4 regions of the Sporacetigenium sp. TC11 genome follow, and region 3 is predicted to be linked to each of the others. Evidence: riboswitches for the same ligand, from Rfam matches in the RefSeq annotation. Region 3 holds a riboswitch; each other region holds the start of a gene.
The links. Region 3 has a riboswitch for lysine ahead of ACUSRV_RS04915 (amino acid permease). Riboswitches for the same ligand answer to the same signal wherever they lie in the genome.

Region 1: another riboswitch for lysine. It lies ahead of ACUSRV_RS05650 (aspartate-semialdehyde dehydrogenase); the one in region 3 lies ahead of ACUSRV_RS04915 (amino acid permease).
Region 2: another riboswitch for lysine. It lies ahead of dapG (aspartate kinase); the one in region 3 lies ahead of ACUSRV_RS04915 (amino acid permease).
Region 4: another riboswitch for lysine. It lies ahead of ACUSRV_RS12150 (acyl-CoA dehydrogenase); the one in region 3 lies ahead of ACUSRV_RS04915 (amino acid permease).

The regions. Positions count from the first base shown of each region.
Region 1 is NZ_JBYVNY010000002.1:539,514-547,139, reverse strand. Features, by position in the region: gene ACUSRV_RS05685 (CobW family GTP-binding protein) at 1-534, shown strand, start outside; gene ACUSRV_RS05680 (CPBP family intramembrane glutamic endopeptidase) at 743-1,456, shown strand; gene ACUSRV_RS05675 (4Fe-4S binding protein) at 1,478-2,230, shown strand; gene ACUSRV_RS05670 (DUF438 domain-containing protein) at 2,441-3,187, shown strand; gene ACUSRV_RS05665 (DUF1328 domain-containing protein) at 3,367-3,528, shown strand; gene ACUSRV_RS05660 (MarR family winged helix-turn-helix transcriptional regulator) at 3,712-4,161, shown strand; gene ACUSRV_RS05655 (flavodoxin family protein) at 4,173-4,736, shown strand; lysine riboswitch at 4,846-4,997, shown strand; gene ACUSRV_RS05650 (aspartate-semialdehyde dehydrogenase) at 5,126-6,124, shown strand; gene dapA (4-hydroxy-tetrahydrodipicolinate synthase) at 6,139-7,020, shown strand; gene dapB (4-hydroxy-tetrahydrodipicolinate reductase) at 7,046-7,626, shown strand, end outside.
Region 2 is NZ_JBYVNY010000001.1:421,558-429,183, reverse strand. Features, by position in the region: gene der (ribosome biogenesis GTPase Der) at 1-833, shown strand, start outside; gene plsY (glycerol-3-phosphate 1-O-acyltransferase PlsY) at 860-1,477, shown strand; gene ACUSRV_RS02090 (NAD(P)H-dependent glycerol-3-phosphate dehydrogenase) at 1,500-2,522, shown strand; lysine riboswitch at 2,579-2,758, shown strand; gene dapG (aspartate kinase) at 2,866-4,077, shown strand; gene spoIVA (stage IV sporulation protein A) at 4,251-5,723, shown strand; gene ACUSRV_RS02075 (alanine/glycine:cation symporter family protein) at 5,914-7,386, shown strand; gene ACUSRV_RS02070 (hypothetical protein) at 7,537-7,626, shown strand, end outside.
Region 3 is NZ_JBYVNY010000002.1:392,163-399,788, forward strand. Features, by position in the region: gene ACUSRV_RS04900 (restriction endonuclease subunit S) at 1-352, shown strand, start outside; gene ACUSRV_RS04905 (N-6 DNA methylase) at 418-1,995, shown strand; gene ACUSRV_RS04910 (L,D-transpeptidase) at 2,221-2,667, shown strand; gene ACUSRV_RS04915 (amino acid permease) at 2,888-4,231, opposite strand; lysine riboswitch at 4,383-4,556, opposite strand; gene pxpB (5-oxoprolinase subunit PxpB) at 4,927-5,652, shown strand; gene ACUSRV_RS04925 (5-oxoprolinase subunit C family protein) at 5,666-6,610, shown strand; gene ACUSRV_RS04930 (hypothetical protein) at 6,747-6,938, shown strand; gene ACUSRV_RS04935 (potassium channel family protein) at 7,062-7,626, shown strand, end outside.
Region 4 is NZ_JBYVNY010000008.1:78,949-86,574, forward strand. Features, by position in the region: gene ACUSRV_RS12140 (electron transfer flavoprotein subunit alpha/FixB family protein) at 1-992, opposite strand, end outside; gene ACUSRV_RS12145 (electron transfer flavoprotein subunit beta) at 1,011-1,793, opposite strand; gene ACUSRV_RS12150 (acyl-CoA dehydrogenase) at 1,810-2,949, opposite strand; lysine riboswitch at 3,076-3,254, opposite strand; lysine riboswitch at 3,453-3,631, opposite strand; gene ACUSRV_RS12155 (hypothetical protein) at 3,761-4,444, opposite strand; gene ACUSRV_RS12160 (GNAT family N-acetyltransferase) at 4,565-5,464, opposite strand; gene ACUSRV_RS12165 (SagB/ThcOx family dehydrogenase) at 5,485-6,267, opposite strand; gene ACUSRV_RS12170 (hypothetical protein) at 6,472-6,615, opposite strand; gene ACUSRV_RS12175 (LEM-3-like GIY-YIG domain-containing protein) at 6,723-7,424, opposite strand; gene ACUSRV_RS12180 (cupin domain-containing protein) at 7,483-7,626, opposite strand, start outside.

The sequences.
Region 1 (7,626 bases), 150 kb from region 3:
AATTATTTTGACTATCTAGATAGTTTTGGGTATTTCTTTGAAGATCAAATCGTAAATGCTGCAACATTAATATTAAGTAAGACTCAACATGTCGATGATAAAAATACAAATGATATAATAAATTCTTTAAGAGAATTAAACCCTAAGGCCTATATAATAAGTGAAGACTGGAATAACTTATCTTCAAATCAAATACTGAAATTGCTTCAAGGAGATATACTTGTTGATTTAGAAGATATTTGTTATACAAAAGATATTTTTAAAACACCAAAAAACATAAGTAGTATATCTATAAAGACATCTAAAACATACACTAAGGAAGAAATAGAAAATGTACTAGACTCTCTTAGTAAAGGAAACGATGGGAAAATACTAAGAGCTAAAGGTTTCCTAAAAAGCAATGACGGCAACTTAGAATTTAATTATACAAATGGTTATTACACTATAAATAAAAGTACAATCCAAGATTGCGGGAAACTTTGTATTATAGGTAGTAATTTAAATAAAGATAATATAAAAATTATTTTTAAATAGTTTATATAAATACCGTACTGAGAAAGTACGGTATTTTAATTTCCAACTGATAAATTTGAGCAACGGACCTGTTTTTCAAGGTCGTTGGCGACATGAGCGAAGCGAATTTTTTGTTTTGTAACATATTTTATTTTGGTATAATATATAAGATTATAAGTATATTTTGAATATAAGTAAAATAATTTTTAAAATTGAAAGGATTATAATTATGACAAAATCAAATTTGTTATTTAATAAAAATGATATTGATTTAAGCTTAGGGAAAAAACAAACTTCTTGGTTAATAATAACATATCTTTTATTTCCTCAGATTTTGTATTTAGTATATTTTATAATTATTGATGTAGTATTAGGTATGAACATCCCAGATGTTCTTTCTTACGGAATAGATACGGTAGTTACACTTATTACAATGTCTATTATGTTATTTATATTGAGAAAACATATGCCAAAACTACTAGAAGGATTTAAGGACATAAAAATATATACATTGGCCTTAAAGCTATATTTAGTAATAATGGTATTCAATATTATAATGGGGTTATTTATTACTGAACAAGGAGCCAATCAAGAAGCCATTAATAATATGATACAAGATTCTCCGTATACTCAATTTATTGCAGTAGTAATATTTGCTCCTATTATGGAAGAGATTATATTTAGATTTGTTATATTTAGAAGTGTATTTCATAAAAATAGAATACTAGCTTATGTGGTATCATCATTAATATTTGGAAGCGTACATTTAATAATGAGTGTTTTTCAAGGTTCATTATCTCAAGATATAGTATTGCTTCCAGTATATACTATGTTAGGGGCAGTTTTTGCATTTGCTTATGATTATACTGGTAAGTTATCAGCTCCAATAGTAGCGCATATGTTAAATAACCTTGTAGCATTTTTACCTATGATATTATTATAAAAATAAATTGGGGAGATTTATATGAAAAATTATAGAAAAATGTGTTTGTTTATTATGTTTTTGACACTGATAGTTACACTTAATTACTTTTCACCTTATTTGATAATAGATGGTTTAGTAAATAATGTTTTAGGGGGAGCTTTTTTCCTTTGGATGTTTATGCTTGTTAGTTCCTTGTTTATGGGAAGGGCATTTTGTTCTTATGTATGTCCATATGGAGGGCTACAAATGATAATAGATTTCTGTGAAAAAAAGCCACTAAAAGAAGTTTATTGGCTTAAAAAAACCAAACATGTAATTGGGATAGTGTGGTTAGGTACAATAGTAATTATATTTGCTAAAAATATAGGCAACTTTAATATAGATTTACTTTATTTAACAGAAAAGTTTATTTCAGTAGATAATGTACAAAAGTTTATAGGATATTTGGTAATTGTAGTATTACTTTCAATACTTCCTATATTTTTAGGAAAAAGAGCAACATGTAGATATATTTGTCCTATGTCTATTTTAAATATATTAGGGACTAAGATAAAAAACAAAATAAATCTAACCTCATTAAACATGTATTCACACAAAGATAATTGTATAGGATGTAAAAAATGTAACAAGGTATGTCCTATGAGTTTAGATGTATCAACGATGGTTAAAACAGATAATATGGAAAACATTGAATGTATATTATGCGGAGAATGTGTTAAAACTTGCAACTCCAAGGCTATAACTAGGGAATATAACAAAAGAAGTTGTCATAAAGTAATAAGTGATATTTAATGGTATTTTGTCTAGTATTTTATTATGTAACGTAGGATACGCCTTTTATTTTTTGATTTTATTATAATTTGATTATAGATAAGGTCACAACATTAATACAAATAAATTTACACAGTTTGATTTCAGTCACAGAATTAAAAGCAAATTATTTGTATAATAAAATTATCAAATTTAAATAAATTTAAAATATAAAAATAAGGGGTGTTTTATATGAAAAAAATAGATAAATTAGCAGCAATATTAAAAAAATTAAACATTGAAGGTGCAACTGAAGAAAACAGAAAAATAGCACTTGAATTAGTAGCTGACATAAATCCACTAGAATTATCAATGGCTGAGCAAAAGCTAATTGAAGAAGGCATGAAACCTGAAGATTTAAGACATTTATGTGATATACACATGGAAGTATTAAAAGATGAACTTGAAAAACTTAGAGCTCAAGTTGAAGAAGGTCACGTTCTTCATACATTAATAATTGAACATGATGAAATACTAAAATTCCTATCAGAACTTGATGAAGCAAATATACACATTCAAAAAATGGATTCATACAAAGAAGATCCTATATTTAATAGATTAGGAGAATTAGCAGAAAACTTACTAGGTGCAGAGCCACATCACAAAAGAGAAGAAGATGTATTGTTTATAGCAATGGAAAATAGACAAATAACAGGACCAACTAGAATAATGAGAATGGAACATGATGATTTAAGAGAAAGAAAACATACAATAAAAGAATTGGCAGAAAAAGTTTCAGAAATGGACTTTGCTGAGTTTAAAGAAAAATTAGATGAAGCAGCTAAGTATATAGTATTCCACTTAAGAGATCATATATTTAAAGAAAACTATATACTTTATCCAACAGCTATGGAATCTATAACTGAAAAAGAAGCATGGGAAAAAATGAAAGACGATTGTGATAAAGTTGGATACTGCACATTCACTCCAAATAAATAGATAAATATTTGGTCTGTCTCAAAATGATTTTTAAGATCATTTAAGAGGCAGGCTTTTTGTGTGTCTAAATTCAAAATATTATTATAAAATTTTAGACTAAAAATATTATTTATAGTTAAAAATAAATACAAATATACCATTAAGAAGTTAACAAATCATCAAATAAAGGAGTGATTTTAATGCTTAAATGGGCTTTGATTTTTTTAGTAATCTCAGTAATAGCTGGATTATTCGGCTTTGGTAAAATATCAAATGTATCAGGTAATATTTCAAAATTTATATTCTTTATAATTATAGCTATAGTTGTTTTATTAGTTATTTTCGGACGTAGTTTATTTTAGTTGTTTTATAATTTGATATATGAAGTTATGAAAAGTACTTATGAGTATAAAAATTCATAAGTACTTTTATTTTTTGTAGATTTATAATCTTGCAGATTCATTTGTTATATTTAGAAGATAAAATGAATTTGACTAAGATGGTACTATATAGTACTATATAATAAGTTAGAAAGGGTGATAATATTGACTGAAGGTAGATTAGGTGGGTTATTAATAAGTAAAATAAACTTCTTGTCTGGAAGATTGTTCACCAGGTTATTAAAATCTAAAAAAGTAAAAGAGATAAATAATGCTCAGGGCAAAATATTATTTGTATTAAATAAAAAAGGACAGATAGCTATAAATGATTTAGGAAATGAGTTATCACTAGGAAAATCAACTCTTACAAGTATGTTAGATAGGTTAGAAGAGGGTGGATATATAAATAAAGAAATAAGTACTGAGGATAAAAGAAAGACATTGATTTCTCTTAATAAGAAGTCTGACGATATAGTTTCTGAATATGAAGAAGTAGTAAAAACTATGGGAAATATATATTACAAAGGATTTACTAATGAAGAGATAGTTAAATTTGAATCTTATTTAAAGAGAGTATATTCAAACTTAGAATATTTTAATAAAGACATGAAGTAGGGGGAATATATATGGCAAATGTAGTGGCTTTTGTAGGAAGCCCGAGAAAAAATGGAAATATAGATACATTAGTTCAAGAAGTAATAAATGGGTCTGCTAAAAATAATGTAAAAAGTAAAATTTATTATTTAAATGATATGAATATAAAAGGGTGTCAGGGATGTCTTTATTGTAGAAAACACAATAGTTGTATTATCAAAGATGATATGACTGAAGTTTATGAAGATGTAAAAAATGCGGATTATATTATAATAGGTTCACCTGTATATATCTGCCAAGTATCAGCGCAAACAAAGTTATTATTAGATAGATTTTACCCTTTAACAGAAATAGATAAAGTAAGTCATACTCCAAGGTTTGGAAAGAAAAAGCTTATAATGGTATATTCACAAGCAGCTCCATTTTCTTTTATATTTGGAAATTATTTTAGATATACAGCTAAGCACTTAAAAGGTATGGGACTTGAAATACATAAGACTATTATATCTACTAAGGCATTTGAAAAAGATTCTACTAGACATAATGATAAATTACTTAGAAAAGCTTATAATATAGGGGAAAATATAGAAGACTAAAATTATAAAATAATAAATTAATATTATTTTGAGAAATATTATTGACTATTACTGTAATACTTGTTAAGATTGCTATTAATAATAGAAAAACAAGTTAATAATATAAACAATATGATATAGAGGCCGCGGGAGTAAAGAGTACTGTATAGGAAAGGTGCAACCGCCGAAATGCATAAATTTTATGTGTTGGGACTATGTTTAATAAGCATAGTACTGTTTTTAGATTACCGCCCAGTTTTCTAAACGCGCGCTATATCATGTTGGGGCAAAAGGGATTTGCTTTGTATAAAATTGTATTTTTTTATATAAAACAGTCATGAGAACCTTTTGCTCATGGCTGTTTTTTAATATCAAAAAGTAATTTTAAAAAATTTGTTGAGGTGATTGGTATGAAAAAAGTAAATGTAGCAATAGTAGGTGCCACTGGTATGGTAGGAAGAACATTTTTAAAAGTTCTAGAAGAAAGAGATTTTCCTATAGAAAATTTATATTTACTTGCATCAAAAAAATCCGCTGGGGAAACTGTTCAATTTAAGGGTAAGGACTACATAATTGAAGAACTAAATGAAAATTCATTTGATAAGGGGATCGACATTGCTCTATTTTCAGCAGGGGGAGATATTAGTAAAAAATATGCACCTATTGCTAGAGAAAAAGGAGTTATTGCTGTAGACAATAGTAGTGCTTGGAGAATGGATAAGGATATTCCTCTAGTAGTTCCTGAGGTTAACCCAGAGGAAGTAAAAAACCACAATGGAATAATAGCTAATCCTAACTGCTCAACTATTCAAGCAGTAGTTCCACTAAAGGCTTTGCATGATAGATTTAAAATCAAAAGAATAGTGTATTCAACATATCAAGCAGTTGCTGGATCTGGAGTTAAAGGTATTACAGATCTACAAGAAGGGGTAAAAGGAAATGAAAATAAACTGTATCCTCATCCGATAGCTTATAACTGTATACCTCATATAGATGTATTCATGGACAATGGCTATACTAAAGAAGAAATGAAAATGATAGAAGAAACTAAAAAAATATTAAACGATTACGATCTTAAAGTAACAGCTACAACAGTAAGGGTTCCAGTATTTTATGGACATAGTGAATCTATAAATGTAGAGTTTGAAAAAGAATTTGAAATTGAAGAAGTATTCAACATTTTAAGAAATACTGAAGGAGTAGTAGTAGTTGATAATCTAGATAAAAATGAGTATCCACTAGCATTGAATGTTGAAGGAAAAGATGAGGTATATGTTGGAAGAATTAGAAGAGATTTTAGTTTAGATAATGGTATTAATATGTGGGTAGTTGCTGACAACATAAGAAAAGGTGCTGCAACTAATACAGTTCAAATAGCTGAGCTTTTATTAAAATATAATTTAGTATAGAAGGGATGATTTTTATGTTATTTAAAGGATCTGGGGTTGCTTTAGTTACTCCTTTTAAGGATGGTAAGGTAAATTTTGAAAAGCTTGGAGAAGTTGTAGAATATCATATAGAAAACAATACAGATGCTTTAATCGTTTGTGGCACTACTGGAGAAGCATCTACAATGAGTGACGAAGAACAACTTCAAGTAATAAAATATGTAGTTGAAAAAACTAATAAAAGAATTCCTGTAATAGCAGGAACAGGTTCAAATAATACTGCTCATTCAATACACTTAAGTCAAAAAGCGGAAGAATATGGAGTTGATGGTCTTTTAGTAATAACACCATATTATAACAAGTCCACTCAAAGGGGCGTAATAGCTCACTTTGAAGCTATTGCAAGCTCAGTAAATATACCTATAATAGCTTATAATGTACCAGGTAGAACAGGAGTTAATATACAACCATCAACTCTTGTTGAACTAGCTAAGATAAAAAATATAATAGCAATAAAAGAAGCTAGTGGAGATATAGCACAAGTTGCTGAAATGGGAAGATTAGTTCCAGAAGGTTTTGCAATATACTCAGGAAATGACGATATGATTTTACCTCTTTTATCTTTAGGTGGAGTTGGAGTGATTTCAGTAGTTGCAAATATATGCCCTAAAGATACACATGATTTAGTCTCTAAGTATTTTGAAGGTGATATTGAAGGTTCTAGAAAGTTACAACTTGATATGAAACCTTTAATAGATGCTTTATTTATAGAAGTAAACCCTATTCCAGTTAAAACAGCTATGAATTTATTAGAATTTGAAATGGGTGAGCTTAGACTTCCTCTTGTTGAAATGAGTGAATGTAACTTAGAGGTTCTAAAAAAAGAATTAATTAATTATGGATTTAAACTAGTATAAATTATTGTATAGTTAGGAGAAACATATGATTAAAGTTATCGTTAATGGTTCCCTTGGAAAAATGGGAAAAGTCTTAACAGACTCAATAAATGAAGACAAAGATTTTGAATTACTTGCAGGAGTATCTAAGTTTCAAGCTGAAAATATAACTTATCCTATATATTCAAGTATATTAGATATTAAAGAAAAAGCAGACGTTATTATTGACTTTTCAAATCCTGAAAGTCTAAAAGATTTGTTAACTTATTCTAAAAATACAAAAACTCCTATGGTAATTGCAACAACTGGATACAGCGATGAAGAACTTGATATGATAAAAGAAACTTCTAATGAAGTTCCTATATTTCACAGCTCTAACATGTCACTTGGAGTTAATTTATTGTTAAAATTAGTTGAAGTAGCTGCTAAGGCCTTAACTAATTTTGACATAGAAATAGTTGAAAAACACCATAATAAAAAAGTAGATGCTCCTAGTGGTACTGCTTTAATGATAGCTAATGAAATTAAAAATGTTTTATCAAGCGCTGAGTTTAATTATGGAAGACATGGAGTAGATGCAAAAAGAAAAGAAGGCGAAATAGGAATTCATGCTGTAAGAGGTGGAAC
Region 2 (7,626 bases), on a different contig from region 3:
TCCCAAGAGGATTAGAGACAGAGTATGACGAAGATGTAGTAAATGTATCTATAGTTGGTAAGCCTAATGCAGGTAAATCTTCTATATTAAACAATATATTAGGAGAAGAAAGAGTTATAGTTAGTCCTATAGCAGGTACTACGAGAGATGCAATAGATACTTACTTTGAACAAGGAGATCGTAAGTATTTACTAATAGATACAGCAGGACTTAGAAAAAAGAGTAAAATACATGAAAATATAGAAAAATACAGTGCTATAAGATCAATATCTGCTGTAGATAGAGCAGATATAGTTTTAATAGTTATAGATGCTACTGAAGGAGTTACAGAACAAGATACAAAGGTTGCAGGTCTAGCTCATGATGAAGGGAAAGGCTGTATATTTGTTGTAAACAAGTGGGACTTAATAGAAAAAAATGATAAAACTATGAGTTTATATACTAAAACTATAAAAGAGAAATTCCCATTTATGATGTATGCACCAGTAATATTCGTATCAGCTAAAACTAATCAAAGAATGGCTAAAATATTAGATACTGTAAACTTTGTATCAGAAGAACAAAATAAGAGAATTTCAACTTCAGTATTAAATGACGTTATAGGTGAAGCGGTACTTCTTAATCAACCACCTTCAGATAAAGGTAAGAGACTTAAGATATACTATGCTACTCAAACGGGAGTAAAACCACCTAGATTTACTTTATTTATAAATGATACACAATTAACTCACTTCTCTTATCAAAGATATTTAGAAAATAAAATAAGAGAGAATTTTGGATTTGAAGGAACATCTATACAATTTTCATACAAGGAAAAAGACAAGAAGAGATAGAATAATAACTTATAGGGGGGAATACAGTGATAACTTATATTATTATTGCCTTAATATCTTATTTTCTAGGCAACATATCTACTTCTTATATAGTAGGCAGAAAAGTTGCTAATGTAGACATAAGAACACAAGGTTCTGGAAATGCTGGAGCTACAAATGTTTTAAGAACACTTGGGAAAAAAGCTGCTGCTATAGCCTTTATTGGAGATATACTAAAGGGAAGTATAGCAGTGGTTATAGGACGCTATTTAGCAGGTAGGTATGGACTACAGCCTTTAGATGGAGCTTATGTAGGTGCTGTATTTGTTGTTCTAGGACATAACTGGCCAGCACTTCTTGGATTTAGAGGTGGAAAGGGAGTTGCAACATCTCTTGGTACTATGCTTGCAATATATCCTATTTATGCTTTAATTTGTTTAGCTATAAGTATTTTGATTATGTATAGATCAAAATACGTGTCATTAGGTTCAATACTAGGGATTACATGTTTTCCTGTAGCGATGGTTATTATAGGAAACAATAAAGCTGCTATAGTTGGATTTATACTTACAGCAATTGCTTTATACACCCATAGAGAAAATATAAAAAGACTTAAAAATGGTACAGAAAGAAAATTAGGGGAAAAGAAAAATATTTCTAAATAAATTATTTAGGTAGGTGTTAATAATGGAAAAAATGTGTGTATTGGGTTCTGGAAGTTGGGGGACTGCCCTTGCACTTGTTCTAGGTAAAAAAGGATATAATGTATCTCTTTGGACTTTAAGTGAAGAACAATGTGATAAAATAAATACAACTAGAGAAAATATAGATTATCTTCCAGGTGTTGTAATACCTAGTAATATAAATGTTACTACTGATATAAAAGAGGCTATAAAAGATAGTGTATTAGTAGTTCTTGCTGTGCCATCTCAAGCTGTAAGATCTGTATGCCAAAACATAAAAGGAATAATAAATGACAATCAAGTTTTGGTTGATGTAGCTAAGGGACTTGAAAAAGGAACAGGGCTTAGAATGTCTGAAGTTGTTAAAGAAGAACTTCCAAATAATAAATATGTTGTATTATCAGGACCTTCACATGCAGAAGAAGTTGGAAAAGACATACCTACTACAGTAGTTGCAGCATCACATAACATAAAAGATGCAGAACTTGTACAAGATGCATTTATGACTCCAAAATTTAGAGTTTATACAAATCCTGATGTCATTGGAGTAGAACTTGGTGGAGCATTAAAAAACATAATAGCATTTGGAGCAGGTGTATGTGATGGATTAGGATATGGTGACAATACAAAAGCTGCTCTTATGACTAGAGGAATAAGAGAAGTAGCTAGGCTAGGTGTAGCTATGGGAGCTGAGCCTAATACATTTTCTGGATTGTCTGGTATAGGTGATTTAATAGTTACATGTACTAGTATGCATAGTAGAAATAGAAGAGCTGGAATTCTTATAGGACAAGGAAAGAGTTTGGAAGAAACTTTGGCGACAGTAAAAATGGTAGTAGAAGGTATAACTGCTACTGAGGTAGCTTATGATGTATCTAAGAAGCTTAATATAGATATGCCTATAACTAATGCAATATATTCTGTACTTCATGACGGAGTAAATGCAAATGAAGCTGTTATAGGACTTATGATGAGAAATAAAACACATGAAATGGAAGAAATAGTTAATGATAGACTAGGCTTTTAATAGCCTAGTTTTTATGTTATAATAATTTTTAAATAAAAATTTAATAATAAATAAGAGAATAAGATAGAGGTCGCGTTTTCAAATAGTACTACTGTGGAGCTAAGCACGATGATATAGTGGGAAAGGTGCCAACGCCGAAATGTATAAATGATGCTTTAAGTTTATATGTTGGGGTTGTATATAATATATACAAAACTGTCACGAATATATAATATTTGTGGGGAGCTGTCTTAAGTTTTTAGATACTTATTTTTGTTTTGAATTAGTATTTCTAGAGCTTAAAGATAGTTATTTTTATCTTTAAGCTCTTTTTTATTTATAAGACATCGAGGAGGATATATAAATGAATATAATAGTGCAAAAATTTGGTGGAACATCAGTACAATCTCAGGAAAGAATGAATATGGTAAGTGATATAATACAAAATTATAAAAATGATGGATACGATGTAGTTATAGTTGTATCAGCAATGGGAAGAAAAGGTGATCCATATGCAACTGATACTTTAGTTGGATTATGCCAAAACGTGAATGAAGATTTACCAAAAAGAGAATTAGATATGATAATGCATTGCGGAGAAGTTATATCTGGATCTATATTTGTTAACTTATTAAACAGCAAAGGAATAGATGCAGTATTTTTAACAGGAGGACAAGCTGGAATAATAACAAATGGAGTATATGGAGATAGCAGAATAATAGACATAAGACCAGATAGAATATATAAAGAACTTTCAGAAGGGAAAGTCGTTGTAGTTGCAGGATTTCAAGGTATAACAGAAGATGGAGAAATTACTACTTTAGGCAGAGGCGGAAGCGATACCTCTGCTGTAGCTGTAGGGAAAGCCCTAAATTGTGATGTTGTTGAGATTTATACCGATGTAGACGGTATAATGACTGCTGATCCAAGAATACAACCTTCAGCTAAAGTGTTAAAACATATAAATTACGATGAGGTATTTCAAATGGCAGATAAGGGTGCAAAGGTTATACACCCTAGAGCTGTTGATATAGCAAAAAGTGGAAATATAACTATAAAAGTAAAAAACACTATGAACTTAGAACATGAAGGTACAGTAATAAGCGGCATAAGACCTAAGTTTGAAAATTTTGTAACATATGAAGAAAGTAGCTTAGTAACTTCAATAGCTCACCAAACTGGATTTACACAAGTCATAATAAGAAAATATAAAGAAGAAGATTTTATAAGTATATTAAATGAAATGGAAAAAAATAATGTAACTATAGATATGATAAATTTCTTCATAAAAGAAAAGGCATTTATAATAGATGCTACAAATACGAAAATAGTAAATAACATATTAGAAAAATATAATATAGAGTATGAAATAACACAAAAATGTTCAAAGGTTACTATAATAGGAAGTAAAATATCTGATGTTCCAGGGGTTATGGCAAGAATTGTAATGGTATTATCTAATAATAATATAGAACTCCTTCAAACATCGGATTCTGAGATGACAATATCTTGTTTAGTAAAAGAATCTGATATGATAAAATCTGTTAATTATCTACATGATACATTTGAACTATAAATATATTTTATAGTATGGTGTATTTAATGTTACAGGCTTGCATATATATTATTATGTATTATTTGGGGGAGAAATAATTTGTACTTATTTTAAGCTTTATCATATAAAGTTGTAATAATAACATTTCCCCCTAAATATAATTTAATAAGAAATTATATGCAGGAGGGATAAGGATGAACAACATATATGAAGATATAGCTAGAAGAACCCAGGGCGATATATACATAGGTGTAGTTGGACCTGTAAGAACAGGGAAATCTACTTTTATCAGAAAGTTTATGGAAACTTTGGTTCTTCCAAATATGGATAACGAGTACAAAAAAGAAAGAGCTTTAGACGAAATACCACAAAGTGGTTCAGGAAAGACTATAATGACTGTTGAACCTAAGTTTGTTCCAGCTGATGGTGCAGAAATAAAAATAAGAGACAATGTATCTATGAAGGTTAGAATGATTGACTGTGTAGGATACATAGTTGATGGAGCATTAGGTCACGAAGAAGATGGAAGACAAAGACTAGTTTCAACTCCATGGTCTAGTGAAGCTATGCCATTTGAAAAGGCAGCTGAAATAGGAACTAAAAAAGTTATAAGAGACCATTCAACAATAGGAATTGTTATTATAACTGATGGGACTGTAACGGGAATAGAAAGAAGAAACTACGTATATCCAGAAGAAAGAGTAATAAGCGAATTAAAGTCTCTAAATAAGCCATTTGCTATAGTATTAAATACTTTATATCCAGAAAGAGAAGAAACATTAGAGTTAAAGAGAGGTCTAGAAGAAAAATATGCAATGCCAGTTCTTCCGCTAAACATAGTTGATATGAGCGAATCAGATATAGAAAAGGTTATGGAAACTGTATTATTTGACTTTCCAGTAAGAGAAATAAATATAAACTTACCTAAGTGGGTAGAAGGATTAGAAAAAAATCACTGGGTTAAAAATAATATAATATTCTCATTAAAAGAAAGTATATCTACTATAGATAAAATAAGAGATGTCGATTCTATAGTAAGAAGTTTTATTGATTTAGATTTCTTAGATAAAACTTATTTAGATAATGTAGAATTAGGAGAAGGTATAGTTAATATAAAACTAGAAACAAAACAAGATCTATTCTACAATATACTAGAAGAAAAAAGTGGATTTAGAATAGATGGAGACTATCAATTATTAAACCTATTATCTAAATTAGCTAAAGTAAAAACTGAGTATGATAAGGTAGAGCAAGCTCTAATAGATGTTAGAACTAAGGGATATGGATTAGTTCCTCCATCATTAGATGAGTTGACACTAGCTGAACCTGAAATAGTAAAACAAGGTAAGCAATATGGAGTTAAGTTAAGAGCAACAGCTCCATCTCTACACTTAATAAGAGCTGATATAGCTACTGAAGTTTCTCCAGTTGTAGGAACAGAAAAACAAGGAGAAGAGCTAGTTAAATACTTATTAGATGGCTTTGAATCAAATCCTAGTGAAATATGGCAATCAAACATGTTTGGCAAGTCATTACATGACTTAGTAAAAGAACAATTACAAAATAAGTTATACATGATGCCAGATGATGTTAGAATAAAAATGCAAAAAACATTACAAAGAATAATAAATGAAGGAAGCGCTAATGTTATAACAATAATATTATAGAATAAAAAAAGATGCCAACCACTATGGAAGGCATCTTTTTTTATCGTTAAAAACTTGTCTCAGAAAATATAAAATATTCTAAATATTTTAGTAATTGTATTGCAATTATAGAATTAAACCAGTATAATAATCATATAATCTAATAAGTAAAGAAAATTATGAATATTATTTAAAAGGGGGAAGCTGTTTTATGGAGGGTTTTGTAAATGCGCTCAATAACATCATCTGGAGTAACGCACTTATAATTTTGTGTTTAGGAACAGGTCTTTATTTTTCTTTAAGAACTCGTTTCATGCAAGTAAGACACGTAAAAGAAATGATAATTTTATTATTAAAAGGTGAAAAATCAGAACAAGGGATATCATCTTTCCAAGCAATATGTGTTTCACTTGCTGGTCGTGTTGGTACTGGTAACATAGCAGGGGTTGCAACTGCAATAGCTATGGGGGGACCAGGAGCACTGTTTTGGATGTGGGCTATAGCATTCCTAGGTGCAGGATCAGCATTTGTTGAATCAGTATTAGGTCAGGTATACAAAGAAGAAGCAGACGGTCAATACCGTGGAGGTCCAGCGTACTATATAGAAAAGGGTATGGGGCAAAAATGGTATGGAATAACTTTTGCAGTAGCTACAGTTATAGCAATGGGATTCTTCTTACCAGGTGTTCAATCTAACTCTATAGCAGTAGGTGTTCAAAATGCATTTGGAGTAAGCACAGTTGTAACAGGTGGAATATTAGTTGTATTATTAGCAGCAATAATATATGGCGGGTTAAAAAGAATAGCTTCTTCTGCTGAATTTATAGTTCCTTTTATGGCAGGCGCTTATATATTAATGGCTATAATAATAATAATTCTTAATATAGGTCAATTACCAGATGTTATATCTTTAGTATTTAGATCTGCATTTGGTGGAGAACAAGCATTTGCTGGTATATTAGGTTCTACTATAGCTTGGGGTGTTAAAAGAGGTATATACTCAAATGAAGCTGGTCAAGGTACTGGACCACATGCTGCAGCAGCTGCAGAAGTTAATCACCCAGCTAAACAAGGTTTCGTTCAAGCATTCTCAGTATATGTTGATACATTGTTCGTATGTTCAGCTACAGGCTTTATGATATTAATGACTGGAAGCTACAATGTAGTAAGTCCAAATGGTGGATTTATAACTGAAAACTTACCAGGTGTTGAATTTGGTCCTGCATTTACTCAAATAGCAATAGATAAGTTTATACCAGGATTTGGTGGAGCATTCGTTGCTATAGCATTATTCTTCTTTGCATTTACTACATTAATGGCATATTACTACATGTCAGAAACTAATATAACTTATTTATGTAATAGAGTATTTAAAACAAATAATACAAAAGTAATGACACATATATTAAGATTAGTAATATTAGGATCTACATTCTATGGTACTATAAAAACTGCTGCATTAGCATGGACAATGGGTGATATAGGTGTTGGATTAATGGCATGGTTAAACATTATAGCTATATTAATAATGGCTAAGCCAGCACTAGCTTGTTTAAAAGATTATGAAGCTCAACAAAAAGCAGGTATTCATAGAGATGATATGACTTTTGACCCTATTAAATTAGGTATAAAAAATGCTACTTTCTGGGAAGCAAGAAATAAAAAAGTTAAAGGTAATGACTAATCTTTAAAAATAGTATTATAAATCCTAGGCATTGTGCCTAGGATTTTTTGGCTATATGGAAAATATCTATAATATTGTATTTTTAAAAGGATATGTATATTATATTGAAGAATTATTATAGTTATATATTGTTTTTTGGGGGGAACCTTTTTGAAGAAAAATAAAAAGAAACTAAGGATAAAATACACAAACATTTTTGTTGCAGGAGTTTTTATTTATATAATAGCAAATGTATTTAGC
Region 3 (7,626 bases):
TAAAGTTGCTATATATAGAAAAGTTGATGATAGGATAGTAATAGCTTCTGCAAATATAATAGTTATGAGATTTAAAAAACAAATGTTAAGTGAAAGTGTTAAAATATTATTAGAAAATTCATTAGGCAAGATATTGTTAAAGAGTTTTCAAAGGGGTACTAATGTAATGAATATAAACCCTAGTGATTTAGAAGAACTTGTTTTGCCAGTTCCTTCTATTAACATACAGGAAGAAATAGCAGAAGAATATAATAAGGAATATTTATTATATAAACAATCAATAGCTCAAGCTAGAAATAAATGGATTAAAAATAAGCAAAAAATTTATGAAGACTTATTTGATTTAAAATAGATATATAGGTGTATATAAAATTTTTAGTTATATACACCTTTTTGTTTTAAGAAAGAGGTGATTATATGAATAAATATAAAAAGTTTATAAGTATATTAAAAGAAAGACAACTTTCACATGAAGAAGAGTTTACAAGAGAATTTTTAAGAGTAAAGTTAACTAATGCTTATATATATAATAAGAATATTCAAATCGATGATAAAAGTAATTTATTCAGTATAATGAAGGAAGTTACTAATATTAAATTAGGTTACTTTCCAGGAGATGATGACTTATTTTACTTTCTATTTAACATAGGAAAAGATATAGATCTAATTGAGTTTATTAAAGAAAACTATGCTAATCTGAAAAAGATAAAGCCATTGCTTCCGGAAGCTTTAACTAAATATGCAAATGAAAGCATGGAGAATGAAAGTGTAAAAAATATATTAATAACAGATACAGATAGAATAAATATAGAAGGTATACAATATTTTGTTGAAAAAAATATGGATAAAAAAATAACATTATTATCTGAAGATAATTTAGCATGTGAATTTTTAAAACTATATCTAGAAAGGTTTAATAATATAGAAATAATTTATGTATCTTCATATGAAAATCTAAATATAAGTAAAAAGTATGATTTGATACTTTCTTCTCCTTTGTTTAATACCACTAAATATGAAGGCTCAAAGGAACCTGAAATAGTTGCTATAAAGAAGCTATTAAACTATATAAGTGATAATGGTCATATGAAAATAATTGTGCCAGCTAAATTTACTTTTGCTGGAGATGAACATTTAGAAATAAGAAAATATATAATAGACAATTATAATGTAGATTCTATATATATGCTTCCAGAAGAAACGTATAAACCCTATGCAAGTATAAAAACTTATATTGTATCAATATCTAATATTAAAAAAGAATATCTACAAGTTGGAAAATTAGGAATAATAAAAAATGAAGTAACTTGTTTAAAAGAAAAAGAAGTGCCTATGGAAGTGTTTAGTAAATTTGCATATTGGAGAATAGACTTATATATTGAGGAAAGCATAAAAACATTCCTTGAACTAGATAATAAATTTGATAGAGTAAGAATAAAGGAAATAGCAGAAGTATTTAGAGGTAAATCCATAATGAAACATGATGTAGAACCTGGCAATATATATGTCCTTAATATATCTGATATAGAAGATGGAGAAATAATGTTTGATAATATGGAGACTATAGAAGAGGAAGAAAGAAAAGTAAAAAAATATGAACTTGAAGATGGAGATTTAGTTTTAACTTGCAGAGGAACAGTAAATAAATTTGCTGTATATAGAAAAAAAGATGACAAAGTAGTAATAGCTTCTGCAAATATAATAGTTGTTAGATTTAAAAAACATATTTTAGGAGATTATGCTAAAATTGTATTTGAAAGTCCTATAGGAATTGTTTTAATAAAAAGTTTGCAAAGAGGAACAACTGTTATGAATATAAATCCAAGTGATATTGAAGAATTACCTATGTATCTAGTTCCTATTGACGATCAAGAAAAGTCTATAATAGAATACAAAGAATTACATGAAGAATACAAGGATAGTATTAAAAAAGCTCAAACTAGATGGAGTAAATCAAAAAAATCTTTACATAAAAGTTTATATAATATAAATTAAAAACAAAAGGAATTATTACATAAGAGGCGAAAGTCTCTTTTTTTAATTATAAGAAAATTATAATTTATCCGGTCTATGGATAAGTTGTAATTTCTAACTGCTAACCTTGAGCAACGGACCATCTTTTCAAGGTCGTTGGCGACATGAGCGTAGCGAATTTTTTATATCACTTTAATATATATTTTCATATTATAAAATAAACATTACTATATAAGGGGGATTAATGTGGATTATTCCAAATTTGATATAAATATGGTAGATTTTATGAATGAAAACAAAGTACAAAGTAAAACAAATTATGCCCTAACAACATCTTTAAAAACTAAGTATACTTATGTGTTTAAAAAAAATATCCAAACTGGTAAGTGGGAACTACTTCATAAATGGATAAGTACAATTGGGAAACCTTCAACACCTACTATAACGGGAGAATATGAGGTTGACAATAAGATACCTAAGTTTGGTATGAATAAAGGATATCAAGCTAAATGGGCAACTCAAATAAAGGGGAATTACTTATATCACTCAATATTATATGATGTTGCAGGAAAATATGTTATAGATGGAAGGTTAGGGCAAGAATTAAGCCATGGTTGTATAAGGTTAGCTACGGAAAACGCAAAATGGATATATGATAATGTTCCTAGAGGAAGTAAAATAATAATACATTAGATGAATTTTCGAAATTTTAGAATTATTGAAGGGATTAATGTTTTATTATCGAATATATAATTCAAAGTATATAACATTTTTGTCTTTACATCTAAAGAAGGTATAATGCCTTCTTTATTTTTGTTTTTGTAGCAGTTTCATTGCCCAAGCTTATCAGAAGTATATTATAACTTCTATAGAACGAATAAGTTATAATATACTTATAAATAAAAAGAAGCTGCTAAGCAGCTTTCTTTTTGTTTATATGAGTTTTTGAATTTTGATTTTTAAGTTTGTTATATACATAAAACGGCATACCTATTAACATTAACATAAAGCCCCATAAAACTGTTTCTGCACCAGTACCATATATAGTATAGCAAGCGTATACAAAGCCTAAAAGAGGTACGATACTTGTTATTATAAAAGTAGTAACATTTTTAACATTTTTGCCTGTTAACATTATGTCAGCTACTGCAGTCATTGCATATATTGGAAGATATGATAATGTAGCTAATAACATAGCGAAGTTAAATGCTGAAACTAATCCTCCTTGGAAATTCATTAATAATAATAAGTTAGTTAATATACTAGATATTATTAATGCCATATAAGGTGTATTATATTTTGGATGTGTTTTGGCAAATATCTTTGGGAAAACACCATCAATCGCAGCAGCATAAGCTATATTTGCAGTAGTCAATATCCATCCTATAATACTACCAAGTGTAGCAATAACTATAGATATAGAAACTATTATACCAGCTTTACTTCCAAGTATTAAACCTAATATATCTGATATAGGAGCTGAACTTGAAGCTAGTTTATCTTGAGGCATAGCACCCATAGCAGCAATTGAAACCAATAAATATATAGCTATAGTAATTATTATTCCGTATATAGTACTTAATCTAACATTTCTTTGAGGATTTTCTATTTCTCCTGCAGAAACTGTTGATGATTCAAGTCCAACAAATGCCCATAATGTAGTTGCTATAGCTAGTGGAAGACCACCAAATCCCGTAGAAGCTGAAGCATTAGATGTATATAAGTTAGAAGCATCAAAATTAAATAAAGCAACTATAATAAATCCAGCAAATAATACTACTTTAAATACAGTTGAAGCAGTTTGCCACTTGCCAGCTTCTCTTGCTCCAAGTACATTAAGGAATGTAAGTATCCATAGTATAGCAGAACCAAATATAAATGAAACTAACGGATTATCAGAAAGTATCGGAAATACAAGTGAAGCATAACTAGTTAATGTTAATATTATCGCAGCATTTCCTATCCAAGATCCATTATAGTAAAGCCATGCATTCAAAAATCCAGTAAATTCACCAAATGCAAGCTTTGTATATTCATAAGGTCCTCCAGTTTTTGGGAATCTAGAACTTAGCTTCCCGAATGAAAGAGCTAAAAGTATAGACCCAAGACCTGTTATAACCCAGGCCATAAGTGTTGCTGAAATTGAAGCTTGAGATGCCAATGATGCAGGCAACATAAATATACCAGAACCAACCATATTTCCAACAACAAGTGCTGTTGCCATTACTAAACCCATTTTTTTCTTAGTGTTTGTCATGAAACTTTTCCTCCAATTCTCTAGAATATTATTTAAATAAAAGAATAGATGACTAAAATAGACCAACAAAAAAGCCTAGAAGTAATAAGACATGGATATGCTACTACTCCTAGACTTTGCTTTAGTTTAGATATAAAATCTAATGCAATAATCTGAAGATAGCTCTCCACAAGTTTCCTTGTGACAGGACTGTACATATTATATACAACCCCAACATATAAACTCAAAGCATCATTTATACATTTCGGCATTAACACCTTTCATATTGCTTCATAGTGCTTAACTCCACAATAATACTATTTGGTAATGCGCCTCTATCTTAGTTTTATATTCGGTTATTTGGTATGAATCATATTATAACAGAAATTTAAAAAATGTAAATAGGCAAGATAAAATTGTAGAAAATAATCACAAAAAGTCGAAAAATTGTAAAAGTAGAAAAATATTCGTTGCAAATATGCCAAAACGCTACAATATAGAAGTGTTAATAGGATATTTAATAATAGGACTTATTGAATGCAGACTTGAAGTATAATATTCTGTGCAAAATTAATGCTTTTATAAATTAATACTTGAATTTATGAATATTCTAATATTTTTTATGAAAATTGATATCTATACCTATACAGAATATACATAAACAAATATATTTGTGAATAATTATAGGTAATAGCTTGAATTTTAGGGGGTATACTATGGTAACTAAAACTAAGTATCTTTTATCAGGCGACAGAGGATTAATAATTGAATTCGAAAACAAAATAAGTGAAAAAATAGGTACTCAAGTAAGGTCTATGATGATAGCTATAAATTTAAGCGACATAAAAGGCATAGTAGAAATGATACCTTCATACAGATCACTTCTAGTAATATATAATCCTATAGTAATAGATATAATAAAATTACAAAATGAGATTAAATATTTAGAAAAAACAATAGAACATATAAATATTCCTAAACCGAATGTAGTAGAAGTACCTGTTTTATACGGCAGAGAAGTTGGCATTGATATAGAAAACGTAGCGAAACACAATGGATTAAGTGTACAAAATGTTATAGATATTCATTCATCTAAAGAATATTATATATATATGTTGGGATTTACTTTTGGATTTCCGTATTTAGGAAAGGTAGAAAATAGTATAACTGTACCGAAATACAAAAAAGTAAGAAATAATATAAGTTCTGGATCTATAGGTATTGGAGGGGTACAAACTGGAATATATACTGTTGATTCGCCGAGTACATGGCAAATAATAGGTAAGACTCCTCTTAAACTATTTGATCCGAATAGGAACCCTATAATTATTCTAAATCAGGGAGATTATGTGAAATTTAAACCTATAACAGAAATCGAATATAAAAAAATAGAAGAAAAAATAGAAAAAAGAACTTATGAGTATAAAATCTACTCAAAATGAGGAGGTGTAAAAAATGGGAAGAGTTAAAATAGTGAATCCAGGGTTTTTTACTACTGTACAAGATAGTGGGCGTATAGGATATCAAAAGTATGGAATACCAGAAGGTGGAGTTATGGATATATTCTCCTATAGAACTGCTAATATATTAGTAGATAATGAAGAAGATGAAGCTGTACTTGAAATAACCATGATAGGTCCAACTATAGAATTTATAGATAACATGACTATAGCTATAACTGGTGGAAACTTATCACCCTGTATAAATAACGAAGAGATAAATATGTGGGAAAGTATAAATGTTAATAAAGGAGATATACTTAGCTTTAATAATTTAAAAAGCGGATGTAGGGCTTATATAGCTTTTAATGGAAGCATAAACATCAATAAATTTTTAAATAGTAGGTCTGTATTAACAAGGTATAAATGTAACGGTGTTTTAGGAAGTTGCCTTAAAAGTAAAGATGTATTGACAATATTAAATAGTGGTATACAAGGAAATAAAAAATCTATACCTAAGCAATATATAATGTCTTATATAAATGAAACTAATAAACATAATGTAAGGGTTATAATGGGACCTCAATATGATTATTTTACAGAAGGAGGAATAGCTTCATTTTTAAATGAAGAATATATTGTTACAGAAAAATCCGATAGGATGGGAGTGAGGCTTCAAGGGCCTATTATAAACCATATATACAATGGAGATATAATATCAGAAGGAATAACATTAGGGTCTATACAGGTAACAAACGATGGTCAACCTATAATAATGATGGTAGATAGACAAACAACAGGAGGATATGCAAAAATAGCTAATGTTATATCTGTCGATTTGTACAAAATAGCCCAAGCAAAGCCAGGAGATACAATAGCTTTTGAATCTATTACTTTAAAACAAGCACATAATGAGCTAAAAGAAAGAGAAAATATAATAAACAACATAAAGAACATATAGAGCTCGCTTTTGGCGAGCTTTTGAAATTAATTATTTTTTTTATTTAAAAATAGTTTTTAATTTTGTATTTTATAAATGTATAATAATTACCTTGTATGTAAAAAATAATAACAAAAATACAGGAGGTAGAGAAACTATGCAAATGAACACTCGCGATATAGTTATGAAAAAATTATTAGATGCTCAGGAGAATGTACGTGACTATGAAACATATTCAAAACAAGTAGAAGATAAGAAAGTAGCTTCAATGTTTAAAGATTTCGCAGAAGAATGTGGTTCTCAAGCTAGTAAATTACAAGTAATAATGGACAAAATAGATAAATACTAAAATATAAAAATTAAATAAATATATTTTATATAAATTAAAATGACTATATTTAACATAAGTATAAATATAGTCATTTTTTATTTGAATTTTGATAATAAATAAGTAATTTTAGGGGGATATCTTATGAAATATAAATTCACTAATAATACAAAGATATCTATTAAGTTTATATTTTTATATCTGCTTACTGTATTATTTTTTGCCATTACCTATACTAGTATAGTAAACCAGTTTTATCATTCCACTTCAAAATATGAGAACATATTAAATGAAGAACTAATGGTAATAGAAAGTGAAATAAACACCTCTATAACTGAAAATTTTAGAGAATATTATAAATCCAGTGTTATATACTTAGATGAAAATAAAAACTGGATATTTTGCATAGATGACTTAGAAGTAAAAAAAATAAATTTAAACGTAGATGAATTAATTTTTGATATATCTGTCCTTATTAGAAATATGTCAGATTTTGAAACGAAATATACAACTACCTTTTATTTTAAAGTTAACAGAGAAGATAAATTTGCCAAAGGGGACCATGTTTATAGATTAGGAAGAGTTAGTTTTAAAGATAATACTACTTATATACCAGAACTGAAAAATATAAATTTTTCTCAAATATTTTATGTACAAGGGAATAACATAAAAAAAGAACTTATAGGACTTAAATTATCAAATAAATTAG
Region 4 (7,626 bases), on a different contig from region 3:
AATTTTAATTCTTCTATAAGAGCTGGTATTACTTTATTTACATCTCCTACTATTCCAACATCAGCTACTTCAAATATTGGTGCAGATAGATTTTTATTTATAGCTATTATAAATTCAGATTCTTCCATTCCAGCTACGTGCTGTATTGCCCCGGAAATACCACAAGCTATGTAAAGATCCGGTCTTACTGTTTTACCTGTTTGACCTACTTGTCTTGCGCTATCTATAACTCCTGCATCTACCATAGCACGAGAAGCAGATACTATTCCCCCAAGGTTTTGTGCAAGTTCTTCAAGAGCTTCGAAGTTTTCTTTAGTTCCAACTCCTCTACCTCCAGAAACTAATATATTAGCTTCTTCAATATTAACCTTTTGCTTTTCTTCTTTTACAACTTCAAGTATTTCAACATTCATATCTTCTTTTGTAAATTCTATTATGTATTCTTCAATATTACCTTCTCTACTTTCATCTTTAGCAAGCTTTTGCATTACCCCTGGTCTTACTGTAGTCATTTGTGGTCTGTAATCTGGGCAAACTATTGTAGCCATTATGTTTCCACCAAATGCTGGTCTTGTCATAAGTAAATTATTGTTTTCTTCATCTATATCAAGTGAAGTACAGTCTGCTGTAAGTCCTGTATGTACTCTAGCAGAAACTCTAGGAGCTAAGTCTCTTCCTATTGCAGTTGCTCCTATTAACATAGCTTCAGGCTTTTTATCATTTATAAGAATTGTAAGTGCTTTCGTATAAGGCTCTGTCATATATATATCAAGTGCCTTATCATCTACTACAACTACATCATCTGCTCCGTATGATATAAGATCTTTTGCTTTATCTTTTATGTCATGGCCTAATATTACTGCTGTAAGTTTTGAATTTAATTTATCTGCTATCTCTCTTCCTTTTCCTAAAAGTTCTATTGATACATTTTGAACTTTTTTACCTCTTTGCTCTACGAAAACCCAAACACCTTTATATTCTGAAATACTCATATTAAGATCCCCCCTAAGTTATATAATGTATTTTTCCTTTAGTTTTTCAACTATTATTTTTGCTCCCTCTTTTGCATCTACTTCAAATACTTTTCCAGCACTCTTTGCTCCCTTAGTAAATGATTTTTTAACTTTAGTAGGAGAACCTTTAAGACCCATATTTGCCATGTCAACTTCTATATCATTTACAGTCCATATCTCTACTTGCTTTTCTCTATAAGCATCAAATATGCCCCCTACACTCATGTATCTAGGTTCATTCATTTCCTTTAATGTAGTTATAAGACATGGAGTTTTAACCTTTATTTTGTGATATCCATCTTCAAATACTCTTTTTAATATAATATCTTTTTCATATATATCTAAATCCTCAACATAACTTACATGAGGTATTTGTAAATGTTCTGCTATTTGAGGTCCAACTTGTGCTGTATCTCCATCTATTGCCTGTCTTCCAGCTATTATTAAATCGTAATCTAATTTTTTAAGTGCTCCTGCTATTGTACTTGATGTAGCCCATGTATCTGCACCTGCAAATGCTCTATCAGTTAAAAGTATTGCTCTATCTACACCCATTGCAAATGCTTCTCTTAATGCTTCTTCAGCTTGTGGTGGCCCCATTGTAATTACTGTAATATTTGCTCCAATTTCATCTTTTAATCTTAGAGCTGCTTCAAGTCCACTCTTATCATCTGGATTTATAATACTTGGTATCCCATCTCTTATTAATGTTCCTGTTTTAGGATCAAGTCTAACTTCTGTAGTATCTGGTACTTGTTTTATACAAACAACTATATTCATGTTTAATCCCCCCTGTTTATTTAAGTACGTTAGCCGCTATAACCATTCTTTGAACTTCTGAAGTTCCTTCATATATTTCTGTTATCTTTGCATCTCTCATCATTCTCTCTACTGGATATTCTCTTGTATATCCGTATCCACCATGTAACTGTACTGCCTTTGTTGTAACTTCCATTGCTGTTTCTGAAGCATATAATTTTGCCATTGCAGCTTCTTTAGAGAAAGTTACCCCTAGGTCTTTAGTCTTAGCAGCCTTGTAAACAAGCATTCTTGCTGCTTCAGTTTTTGTACTCATATCTGCAACCTGGAATTGCGTATTTTGGAAATATGATATAGGTTTTCCAAATTGTCTTCTTTCTTTTACATAAGAAACAGTTTCATCTATTGCTCCTTGAGCTATACCTAATGCTTGAGCTGCTATTCCTATACGTCCACCGTCTAGTGTTTTCATAGCAATACCAAATCCCTTACCTTCTTTTCCAAGTAAGTTTTCTTTTGGAATTCTACAGTTTTCAAATATAAGTTCACAAGTTGCAGAACCCTTTATTCCAAGTTTGTGCTCTTGTTTTCCTATGCTAAATCCTTCAGTTCCTTTTTCAACTATGAATGCTGATATACCCTTTGTCCCTTTACTTTTATCTGTCATTGCCATAACTATGTAAGTATCTGCATATCCTGCATTAGTTATAAATATCTTAGAACCATTTATTATGTATTCATCTCCATCTAAAACTGCTATAGTTTGTTGACCAGCAGCATCAGTTCCTGCATTAGGTTCAGTTAATCCAAATGCCCCTAATTTTTCTCCCTTTGCTAGCGGAGTTAAATATTTTTGTTTTTGAGCCTCTGTTCCAAATTCATAAATAGGTGCTGCACATAATGAAGTATGAGCAGAAACTATTACCCCAGTAGTTCCACAAACCTTAGATAATTCTTCTACCGCCATAGCATAAGCTAAATTATCTGCACCTTGACCTCCATATTCCTTAGGAAAAGGTATTCCCATAAAGCCATACTTTGCTAATTTTTTAACAGTTTTTATAGGAAATTCTTCCTTTTCATCTACCTCATGGGCAAAAGGCTTTACCTCTTTATCTGCAAATTCCTTATACATTTTTTGGAGCATATTATGCTCTTTTGAAAAACAAAATTCCATTGTTATTCCCCCTTTTTTATTGTCTTCTATTATTAATGTTTATAAATAAAAGGCACTGAAAGATTTTCAGTGCTTTTTTCTACAATAGAAAAAAGCTATAAATGTAATGAAAATCCTTCTTTTCACTACATAAATAGCTCTCCATAATATCTTATGGCAGTTATAGGGCATTTCTGCTCTATACCCAAGAACATACTTAAGAACAAATATATTCTTTCGGCAAAGAAACCATTCGCTTTTAGTATCGGACGTTCTTATCCTTAACATCTAAAAGTTACCCTTTTCCTTGCACCTCTATTTATGCCAATTTTTAATTTTGCCTTTATTTATAATGTTTATAATATTCTTGATTTGATTGTATATCTTTGACTAATTATTGTCAATCCCATTTTTGGCTTTTTATGTAAATTTTTGGAAATCGATTAAAAATTAATTAGCTCGTACTTATACAAATATATATGCATAAAAAAAGCTATTTATGCAATGAAAATTTTTCTTTTCACTACATAAATAGCTCTCCATAACAATCTATGGCAGTTATAGGGCACTTCTGCTCTATACCCAAGAACATACTCAAGAACAAATATATTCTTTCGGCAAAGAAACCATTCACTTTCAGTATCGGATGTTCTTATCCTTAACATCTAAAAGCTACCCTTCCCCCTGCACCTCTATTTATGTTAAAATTTTTACTTTTTTAATCTTGTTTATAACTTTCATACTATTTCTTGTTTTCATTATATATTTTAATCCATATATTGTCAATTGTATTTTTGAATTTTTAATCGAAATTTTCAGAAAATATTTTTAATTATTCAACTTCATTTTCACTTTCTGAATTTTCATTTTCAATTATTTTATTTTCTAAATTCTTTTTTCTGTTATCCAATGGATTTAGGTTTATATGATGAACTCTTTCTTCTTCACCTGGCTTCATTATAACATCTTCCATGCGAATTTTACCATTTGGAGTATGAGCTATAACTTGAGCTTGTCTATAACCCTTATGATAAACCCATGTATAATTGTCGTTTACTAATTCATCTAAGTCTTCAGATGATATTAAAGCTTTTGCTTGAGGCTTACCGTATTTATCTTTTAATATTACTGCTATAGTTTCATCGTCTATAACTTCATATTCATTTTTTTCTTTTGGATTTACAATTTCTAAGTTAGATTTTCTGTTGTCTAATGTGTCTCCATTTATATGCTTGATTGGAGCTTTCGTGTCTAATATTACAGATTGAAGGTTTCTCTTAGTACCTTTCATTTTCTTATTTGCTTTATTTACAGTTAAGTTTTGAACTAAGTAGCTATTAAAATCTTTGTGCCATTCAGCAAACCAATCTCCTATAGCTTGAACTTTTTCTAGATCTTCAGTATCTATTTTAGCCACAAACTCAGCATTCTTTTTATTAAGTATTGTAATAAGGGTAACTGAACCTTGAGTTTCATACTTATTTTCTTTTGTCTTATAATTATTTATGACAAACACCTCTTTCTTTTATTCATATCATTTAAGTGTAACAGAATTAAACAATAAAAGCTAATAAGTTTTATTTTAAACTTATTAGCTTATTTACATACATTAATTACACAATAAATAATCAACTCATTATCTAATTTCATAATAATCCATTGTCGATGTTTCTATGAAGCCACAGGACTTATATAAATTGAGAGCATTAGAGTTTTCAGCAGCCACTTGAAGCATAATTTCACTTGCATCGGCCTCTTTTAATTTTTCTATAGCCATCATTAAAATTGATCTTCCATATCCCTTCCCACGATACTCAGATAATACACCTAATCCATAAATTCCACCGATTCCAGAATGCAATTGAATATGAACCTTTCCAACAATATTTTGGTCTATTTCTGCCAGATATATAGTCATTCCTCTCTTTTCTTCCTCTTCAGGTAATATTATATCTTGTTCAGCATCAAATTCGCCATTAAAATAAATTGTATTTTGTCTAGCAATCTCAATCGCATCTGCATTTGTTGCTTTTCTAAAGGTGATTTCACCAAATTTACTTTGAAGTAGTTCTAAGTTATCTTTTTTAAGATACATTTCATATTCTGAGTGTCTGTACTGTGCTCCAATTTCTTTTATAAATTTCTGCCCAGAATTTGACTTTCTATCACTTAGTAGAAGCATACACCCGGAATTTCTTTTCTTCCAATCTTCAATAACTAAATCACTTAATGTCTTAAACACACCTTGGCCCCTGTATTCAGGATGTACCATACCATTTGCTTCTATAGGTCCTCCAAATCTACACGTTCCAATATATCCAATAAGAGACTCTCCGTCAAAATACATAAATTCATTTAAATTTCCAATGCTTGTATTTTTACTTTCAGAAGAAACTGCCAGTTTATAATCGAGTTCAAGTTTTAGGGCTGTTTGATCTTTATTTATACATTCCTCTTGAAGTTTATTTATCAACTCGTAATCCTCATGGTCAATAAACTCTTTAAGTTTTATCCAAGGCCTTTGTATATTCTTCATGAAAATATCTCCTTATATTATTATTTTAATTTGCCCACAGCAGAAATATAAACAACGTATTCATTTTCTCCATTTATACGAAGAAGATCGTCAAAAGCTTCTTGGACATACCCTGCAATTGCACAAGTGCCAAATCCAATGCCCTCACATGCTAAATATAAATTTTGACATACATGGCCAATATCTAAAAGCATTAATCGGTGGGCTTCACAATGATATCTCCATTCTCCACGATATGGAATGCACGACCATAAGAATACAACAGGTGCTTTTCCCAACCATATAGCTTCATCTTGATAATTTTCACCACCGTAAGCATATGTAAGTTTATGTGGCAAATTATCTTCAGAATGACAAAATGCAAGTTTATGTTCTAATGGCAAATAAATATAAATACCTTTTTCTAATCCTTCTACATTATTAACTGCAAGATATGTCTCATATGTATGTCTGCCCCCTGCAGAAGGAACCGGACGCAATGTTATATGACCTGTCTTTTTATATGCAGGTATAACTCTTTGCACACCTTGAGTCGACCATAACAAAAACGATAACTCTTCTAATGTAATTGGCATATCAGTATAATTCCGTCTACTTCTACGGTTATTAAGGCAAGAGTATAAGTCACTTTGTTTAATAATATTCTTATCTACAGCTGGAAGTTCAATAATTTTAAAATTGCTATCAATTGCTTTATCAACAGGTGGTGCTGGCAAACCACGTTCTTGATCTGAAACGAATTCACGTTCAGGAATATCAAATCCACTTTTCATAAAACTTCGATTATCTCTAAAAGAGTCCATATTGTATCCCCCTTGATAATATATATCCCAATGGACAGGTTTCTATATCAATACTCTAATTCCTTCTATTCACTTTATTATATTATATATAATTTTTTATTTATTAGTTTATGTAGCTAAGAAAAGTATATTAAAAATGTAAATAATAAATCCTATAAAAATTTAAAAGGAGTTACTTTTTTTTATAAAGCAACTCCTTTTAATCTATTTTTCTATTTTCTTTTCTATACGGCTAGTTGTATTGTTTTCTTCAGGATCTGGGTTTACATCATCATTGCCTCTTCTATCGCACCCAGCAAAAACTAAGCTCATTGTAATTAATCCTAGTGCTGTTAGTTTTTTTATCATTTTGTGACCTCCTAATTTAGACTTCAAATATATTATTATATTAATAAATTAAACTTATTCTGTATAACTTTACCTATATTTGAATAAGAGGCCAATATGAACTTTTTTTAATTTATATATTTAAAACTCCATTGATTTTTCGGAATATACTTAGATACATCTTTGTTTATAAAGTCCTTTGAGTTTTCAGGCACATATCCTTCAAAATATCTTTTCATGCATTTTTTATCTTGAATATTATGCCATCTTTCAGGAACATATACCGTTTTTACAAGTCCACGATATACTCCAAATACATAGCTACATTGTTTAACTCTATCTATTGAACACTTCCAATTTCCCCTTGTTATTTTATATAATTCTTCTTCTGACATATCTTTTTTATAACTTCCATTTATGCATACTAACAATATCTTAGTATCATCTACTATAAGTTTTTCTGCATCGTATTTTGATTTTATATCAGTTGCACTCATTAAACCTCTATCATTTGATTTGTGGCCTGCTTTAATATTAGCTAAATTCTCCAATCCAAAACAGTCTATTAGCGCTGATTCAATCTCAAAAGCCGTTTCCTCATCTAGACCATGTCTTATAATTATAGGTTCTAATTCATAACCATCACTTATTATATTTTGAATGGTACTTATCTTGTCGATTTTCTTTCCTCTTCCTCTAAATGCTTCTTCTATATGAGAAAAGGCCCTATTTCTAATCCCTTTACCAATATAAAAAAACTTATTATTTCTTGGGTCTTTTAATCCATACACATAATATCCTAGCTTTTCAATAACTAATTGAGAAAACATACATAATCCCCCTACTGCGTATTATTCATATTACAGTATATGCATTTTCCTTTTTATACTATAAAATAACTGCAAAAATTAGTTTTGAATTACTTTCAGAATTATTTTCCCAACGATGATTTATTCCTGCAGGTATTTTTATACTATCTCCCTTGTATAAAGTGAATTTTTCGTTATCAAAGTATAAATTTACTTCGCCTTC